DNA from 2 places in the Pseudoalteromonas sp. CH_XMU1449-3 genome. Region 2 is predicted to be linked to the other one. Evidence: predicted binding sites of a transcription regulator. Region 2 holds the regulator's gene; the other holds the start of a gene.
The links. The regulator sigma-54, encoded in region 2, starts transcription at its own class of promoters, with help from an activator protein. The targets are predictions, from matches to a motif close to GTTGGCACGNNNNTNGNNT.
Positions count from the first base shown of each region.

Region 1: the regulator sigma-54 is predicted to act here: its motif matches at 1,863-1,881, upstream of WA256_RS10015 (TorF family putative porin).

Region 1 covers NZ_JAYMDY010000006.1:230,538-234,429, forward strand. Annotated here, with positions in the region: gene WA256_RS10010 (aldo/keto reductase) at 126-1,022, shown strand; gene WA256_RS10015 (TorF family putative porin) at 1,087-1,764, opposite strand; gene WA256_RS10020 (hypothetical protein) at 2,053-3,219, opposite strand; gene WA256_RS10025 (helix-turn-helix transcriptional regulator) at 3,371-3,571, opposite strand; gene WA256_RS10030 (hypothetical protein) at 3,580-3,892, opposite strand, start outside.
Region 2 covers NZ_JAYMDY010000025.1:13,077-16,968, reverse strand. Annotated here, with positions in the region: gene hpf (ribosome hibernation promoting factor) at 1-184, opposite strand, end outside; gene WA256_RS19330 (RNA polymerase factor sigma-54) at 212-1,708, opposite strand; gene lptB (LPS export ABC transporter ATP-binding protein) at 1,816-2,541, opposite strand; gene lptA (lipopolysaccharide transport periplasmic protein LptA) at 2,538-3,059, opposite strand; gene lptC (LPS export ABC transporter periplasmic protein LptC) at 3,049-3,603, opposite strand; gene kdsC (3-deoxy-manno-octulosonate-8-phosphatase KdsC) at 3,600-3,892, opposite strand, start outside.

The DNA.
Region 1 (3,892 bases), on a different contig from region 2:
ATATCCTGTTTAGTAACAAATTAGCAATTTGTTTTGTAACTGTATGTTAACAGCTGTGATTAGTAAATCTGTGATATGGTTTAAGGATTAATTTGAGTCGAATTTATTAGGAATAGTAGGTCGTTATGGTGAATAGCAAAGGTCGTTGTATTGATGAGTTGGTATTAGGATTCTGGCGCTTGTTAGATTGGCAGGTAACGCCACAGCAATGCTTAAGTTTTTTAGAAAATGCAATTGAAATGGGTGTGTCACATACCGATCACGCTGACATCTACGGTGAGTACGGTTGTGAAGCCGAATTTGGTAAAGCGCTTAAACTAAAACCAAGTATTCGTGATGAAATCAAAATAATCACTAAATGCGGTATTAAGCCTGCGTTTGCAAGCCTAGGGTTACAAGGCAAAGCAAATCATTATGATTCAAGTGCCGCGCATATAATTGCCTCAGCACAGCAGTCACTTAAAAACTTTAACACCGATCGTTTAGATGTATTACTTATCCATCGCCCTGATTACTTGATGAACGCCGATGAAATGGCACAAGCATTTAATACCCTAAAAGCAAATGGTGACGTGATTGATTTTGGTGTATCTAATTTCACCCCATCGCAACTTAGCTTGTTGCAGTCGCGTTTAGACTTTGAGCTTGTAACTAATCAAATTGAGTTTTCACCTTACGAGATGAAAGCCCTTGATGATGGCAGCTTAGACCAATGCCAATTGCTCGATATCAAACCTATGCTTTGGTCACCATTAGCTGGGGGTCGTATATTCTCAAGTGATGATGAAAAAGCGGTGCGTTTACGTACAGTGTTGGAGCAGGTTGGTGCTGAAATTGGCGCCACAGCCATTGATCAAGTTGTTTATGCTTGGCTGTTAATGCACCCAAGTGCACCGTCTGTGGTACTTGGTACGGGTAATATTGAGCGTGTTAAATCAGCTGTTGAAGCTAAGCAGCTTACTATGAACCGTGAACAATGGTATCGTATTTGGCAAGGCTCAACCGGTCATAGTGTGCCTTAATACATAGCCCAAAACGAGAAAAGGGCCTTAACGGCCCTTCGTGTTGCAGCAAGTAACACATTCTTTATAAAGTGAAGTCAACCGCGTAAGCGACGTACACTTTTACATCTGAACCATCAATGTCGTTGTCTGAAAGACCGAAAGTAAAGCCGTCTTTCGACACTGAAACACCGTAGTCGATGATGTCATCATCACCAATGAAATCCCCTGAGTAATGACCTAAGTGAAGGGCCATTTCTGCACCGGTACTGCCAACTGGGAAGCTATAGTCAGCATTTAAATATAGAGAGTCACCAAAATCTGTACCGTCACCGCTTGCTGCTGATGTTGCTAGGACTGCTGCACCAAAGGTGAAGCTACCCATGCTAATGCTACCGTAGATTTCTGAGAAGTCTGCATCTGTATAAGACGCTGCATCTGGGTATGCATAATAAATGTAGCCAACATCGTAGCTAAAGGTTTCATTGATTTCACCGCCAAAACCAGCATAAAGGTCTAGCTCGTAAGTCATGTCGTCAGCCCAGCTAGCATTCGATACCCAAGTACCCGCATAAAAGCCAGATTCACTTGCGTAGTCGATACCACCTTGGATTGCAGCATCACCACCGCCTTGCTCTTGACCACGCCATAAGTAGTTTGAAGTTGCCGCAGCGTTTGCTGTGACTTCTGCGTAGCTATATGTTGAGCTCAAGGTTAATAGCGCAAGGGCGCTTGCTGCGACCGTTTTTTTTAGTTTTAGCATGTTTCTGTATCCTGTTGTTATGTTGATTTTGTCCCATTTTCAGATTGCAGTCTGGTTATTATTTGAGGACATTTTCTATGTGTTGTCTGGATACGATATTGCACTGGTTGTGCCAAGTTAATTTTGAGCGGGATATTTTATGCTTAAAGTCTTTAAAAACAGGCTTTTAAACTTATTTAATTGTGAAAAGGATGGTTATTTGAATTGTTCATGCGCACATGTGTGGTGCAAAAAATAACCCGGTTGCACAATTGCGAAGCAACCGGGTTTTGCTTATTTGAGAGTAACTTAGCCGAAAATTGCACGCATTAGAGTAATGGTTTCTTCAACACTGCGGCCTTTTTCAACTTCACTGATGATTGAATCGCGCTTAGCTTTGATATGTTCAGGGATATCATCACTTGCTAATGCTCGGTCCACCAGTATCTCTGCTGATTCTTTGCCACGGCGTACGGTCTTTTTACCTGCTGAGCTTGTGGTACTCTTAGGTTTGTTTAACAACTTAATATAGTTAGAGTTATCTGCGGTACTTTTATCTGCATAATAAAAGAAGCAAGGCAATAGGGCTTTGATTTCAACCAGAGATTGTTCAAGCTCATTTGCTGCACTGGCCATTTTGAACCAAGGCATGCTATGAATGGCTTCAACAACATCTTGCCAGTAGCGCTCAAAATCACGGTTATTAAGCTTAGTAATGCCTAATGCCGCACAAAGGGCATCAAGTTTACTATTTACGATTGGTGTAAACACGTCAGGTCGGCGCATCGCAAGCAAGCGAGTAGCAGGAGCAAGCGTTGGCTTTTCATCGCTGCCATTAAATGCCATGAAGTAAGCAACCATAAAATGCTGATAATGTTCTTGCGTTACTTCACCATCAAGTGGAATGTGTACAAGCGCCTCATCGAATGCACCTGGTAAATCACTCAACATTTGGTGGAAACCTTTTGCGTTCTTAGTAGAAGCAAACCATTCAACGTCGAAGTTATAGCTACTTGGATCAAGCGAGGCACTGTGTTTACCTGAAAACGCTAAACGGTCTTCTGGGATCATCTCTTTTAGGGATTGCGATTTAATTGCAGCAATGTAATTAGCTAAGCGTAGTTGCTCATCAAGGGCTACAAGCTCTTTATGCTGCTCGATGAAGCCTGCAATAACAGGCCATGGCGCAACCCTTAGTGTTTTTAACTGCAAAAAACTGATTGCAGAAATTAATAAGTCATGAAGTTTTTTAAGAGTGGGTAATTGCTTATCTTCTAACAGATCGTAGTTAATGCGATCACGGCTTGCACTTAATAGCTCATAGCACCAACCTAAAAAGTCTTCAGGGTGGTTTTCTACTTTAACTGCCATAAGGTTTAAGCTGATATCAGAGGCTTGCTTGAGGATATTTTGATAAATTTGACTTTCTTGCTCGCCAAGCGCCATTTTTGACGGTGAAATAAGCAGTTTCTTCATGCTTAATCGATACTCCAGTTTTGACCAAATTGGGTTGTTTAATTTTAGTACACAGGGTGCAAAAACAACAGGGTCGTGCATCATACCGAAGTAATAAAATGATGCAATCTTACTGATAATTTATAAGTAAGATTGCGACTAACGTGGTTAATTAATCATTGTCATCGAGTGTAAATAATTGCTCAACACTGAGTTCAAAGTGAGCAGCAATTTTTAACGCGATAATCACTGAGGGTATAAAGCGGCCTGTTTCAACTGTGCTAATGGTTTTACGTGATACTGCAATGGCATCAGCAAGTTCTTGCTGCGATAACCCCTTTTCTTTGCGGAATTTAGCGATACTATTTTGCACTTTTATACCTAGTCTCTACTTTGCCAAAGAATTGATACGCCATATATCAAACACATCAAAGCAAGGTAAAATGTGGCCATCATGCTATGAGATACATTTAAAGCAAGTTCATCAGAGAATAAAAAAATAGCCCCCATGCTAAAAAGCAATCCAAGCACTACATGTTTATAAGCGATGGTATCAATCGTATTTAAAAACTCATCCTTATACGTAAGGCGATAACCAAGTTTCCATGTAAATCCCCCTCTAATCACAAACATAAAGAAAGAGCCTAAAAATGCGGTACCGCCAATAAACAGTAACGGTGCTGATGTTTGCTTG
Region 2 (3,892 bases):
ACAATTCGCCTCCGTTTACATGTAAAGTTGCTTCTGCTTTTTGGCTTAATTTTTCTACATCTAGAATGACATGAACATTATTAATATGGTCAAAATGCCTTTCTAGTTTTGCAAACTTGGTGTTTACATAGTCTCTTAATGAATCTGTGATTTCTACATGACGACCAGTTAAATTTAGTTGCATAAGCATTTTTCCTTCTATGTAAAACGTCTAAATCAGACTTTTACGCTGATTAGACGGAGGTATTGCTAGAGACTCACGATATTTTGCAATTGTACGTCTAGCTACTTTAATTCCTTGCTCAGCCAATATATCTGCAATTTTGCTATCACTCAATGGTTTAGCTGAGTTTTCTGCAGCGACTAACTTCTTGATTAAAGCGCGTATTGCTGTAGAAGAACACTCACCACCATTTTCGGTGCTGACATGGCTTGAGAAGAAATATTTCAACTCAAAAATACCCCGTGGGGTATGCATATATTTTTGCGTTGTTACCCGTGAAATCGTCGATTCATGCATTTCGACCATTTCAGCAACATCATTTAGCACCATCGGCTTCATTGCCTCAGGGCCATGCTCAAAGAAAGCTTGTTGTTGTTGAACGATACAGTTGGTCACTTTTAATAGCGTATCGTTACGGCTTTCTAAGCTCTTAATAAACCACTTTGCTTCTTGTAAGTGAGAGCGAATAAATTGGCTGTCGCTACTTGATTTAACAGAGCGAGACATAGCTGCATATTGGCTGTTCACTCTAATCTTTGGCATACAATCTGGGTTTAACTCGACTACCCAGCGGCCTTTTACTTTTTTTACTGATACATCAGGTATAACGTACTCAGATTCTTCGCGTACTATGCTATCCGCAGGCTTAGGATTTAAGCTGTGAATAAGCGTCATCACTTCTTTAAGCTCATTTTCTTTAAGCTTAGTCTTTTTCATCAAAGTTCGATAGTCGCGACTCGCTAATAATTCGATATGCTCAGATAAAACCATTTTAGTTTCAGCTAAATATGGCGTATCAGCATCGAATTGGCGTAACTGAATGCACAGACATTCTTGTAAACTGCGCGCGCCAATACCAACAGGATCAAATAACTGAATTCTTTTTAAGACCGCTTCGACTTCATCAAGTTCGATTTCTTCTTCATCGTTATTTTGATTAAAGCTTTCGACGATATCTTCACAGCTTACCGTTAAAATACCTGAGTCATCGATAGCTTCTACAATTGCCACAGCAATCGCTTCATCAGTAGGGCTAAATGGCGTGAGTTGCAATTGCCACATCAGGTATTCGTGAAGGGTTTCGGTTGATGCTCCCTGATAGATAGATTCATCTTCAGGCATTGGCCCTGACGATGTTGAAGGGGCGGCACTCATGTACTCATCCCAGGTAACATCCATTGCTAAGTCATCGCTGACGGTGTCTTTATTGAGAGCATCACTACTTTCTTGCTCGTACTCGCTAGGTGCTTCTTCGGCAGACGCGCTGACTTGCACATCGTCAGACTCCGCTTTTTGCTCATTCTTGCCGGTGCTTTCTTCGTTGTAATCCGCTTCTTCCACTTCAAGTAGGGGATTACTATCAAGCGCTTCTTGAATTTCTTGCTGGAGATCCAATGTACTGAGCTGCAACAAACGAATAGCTTGTTGCAGTTGTGGAGTCATTGTAAGTTGCTGGCCCATGCGCAGCTGTAATGATTGCCTCATGTATCCCTAACAATCCTTTTTAAGTTATCGATACCTGTATAAACACAGTTATCGATTTATTGTCATTGTTATAAGTCTAGCAGATGCTCTAGTCGCTGGCGTAATGGTTACAGCCTGAATTGCTCGCCTAGATATACATCGCGTACAGTTTGGTCTGCTAATACGTGCTCAGGTGTGCCTGATGCAATTAGCTCCCCATGAGAAACAATGTAGGCTTTTTCACAAACATCAAGGGTTTCTCGAACATTATGGTCAGTAATTAGTACACCGATACCACGATTTTTTAGGTGCTCAATAATTTTCTTTATATCTAACACTGAAATTGGATCAACACCAGCAAAAGGCTCATCTAAAAGGATAAATTTAGGATTAGCGGCTAATGCGCGAGCAATTTCTACACGGCGTCGCTCACCACCTGACAGCGCCATACCTTGGCTGTCACGAATGTGTTGAATACTAAACTCATCAAGTAAGCTATTGAGTGTTTCTTCGCGGGTGGTTTTATTTAGATCTTTACGAGTTTCTAAAATGGCCATCAAGTTTTGGTAAACCGTTAACTTTCGAAAAATTGACGATTCTTGTGGCAGATAGCCAATACCTAAACGCGCACGGCTATGCATTGGTAAAAGGGTGATATCGTTATCATCAATACTGATTTTACCTTTGTCGCTAGGTACTAAGCCTACAATCATATAGAAGGTCGTTGTTTTACCTGCGCCATTTGGACCAAGCAAGCCAACAATACTGCCAGCTTCAACTTCAAGACCGACATTTTTAACCACTTGGCGGCCTTTGTAGCTTTTAGCTAAAAGCTCTGCTTTTAATGTGCTCATGGTTGGCCTTTATTATCTTTTTTATTTTCAACAGGCACTAAAATAGTGTGTACACGATCTGTTGAGTTTTCGTCTTTTTCAGCACTGATCAGCTGCTGTGCCATATCATAGGTAATGCTTTTAGCTGTCACTTTTTGACCAGCTTGAGTAACTTCAGCTTCACCATTTAAGGTTAAGAAGCGTTTTGCAACATCATAACGTACTTCTTCTGCGCTAGCGCTCATTACGGTGCCATCAGTTTGCTTTTCTTCGAAGTAAGCAGGCTTACCTGTGGCAATAATTAACTCTACTGTACCTTCGGTGTCACCGCCGTGTGCTTCAAGGCGTTCAGCGGTAATACGACGATTACCATGCACGATCTCTACGTTACCTTCGAATATGCCAACGCCATCTTTTAGTTTACCTACTTGGCGATCTGAGCTAATGCTAATTTGAGCGCCTGTTTGCTCGGCAGCTGCGCCCGAAAAGGCAATCAATAAGCTTGGGATCAGGAGTAATTTCTTCAGTTTATTGGTCATAGTATATGGTTCGTGTATGGTTAGTTAACTCAACAATTTCGGTTTTTAAATCGGCTTTTAAGCCTTTACCGGTAATCTTTAAATTCGGTCCTGTTAGTGTCACAGGTTGCTTAGAAAACATGGTCATTTTATCAATGTCGACATTAATGTTTTCTGCTTTTATATCTTCGATCATGCCGTTATGGGTTAAGTTTTTAGCAACTACATCCCCTTCAAAAATCAGCTGATCGTTTTCGTACAATGTGGCTTCTTTGGCTTTTACTTGCCAAACCTGCTGGTCGCCATAAATAGTAAAAATAGGTTGCTCAAAAAAGGTAAACCCTAATTGTTGATACAACTCCATTTTAGCAGCAGCCACTTTATGACTAATTTTGCCTTGCTCGTCATACGCTGTTTGCTTTAACGCCACTGCGGTGTAATCAGGTGTTGCGATGATCTCGTCTTCACTAGTTATTGTGTCTGTTGATTGGTTAAAGTACGGGTACCATAACCACACCATGCAACAAACAAAAACAATACTCAGTAAAATACGGGCTATATTCATGCGCTGGTTCCATCGCTAGTTAACGGCTTACCGTTTTCTAACATGAGTAAATCAGTTAATTCACGCACAGCTCCAAAGCCACCTGGTAATAATGTGGTGTAATGAGCCAGCTTTTTAATCAGTGGGTGTGCGTCGTTTACAGCAACAGCAAACCCTACTTTTTCCATTACTGGTAAGTCTGGACCATCATCACCAATATAGGCAATTTGTTCATCAGTCAGCCCCAGTTTATCTTTTAACTCTTGATAAGCAATCAGCTTATCTTCTTGTCCCTGATAAATGTGCTGAA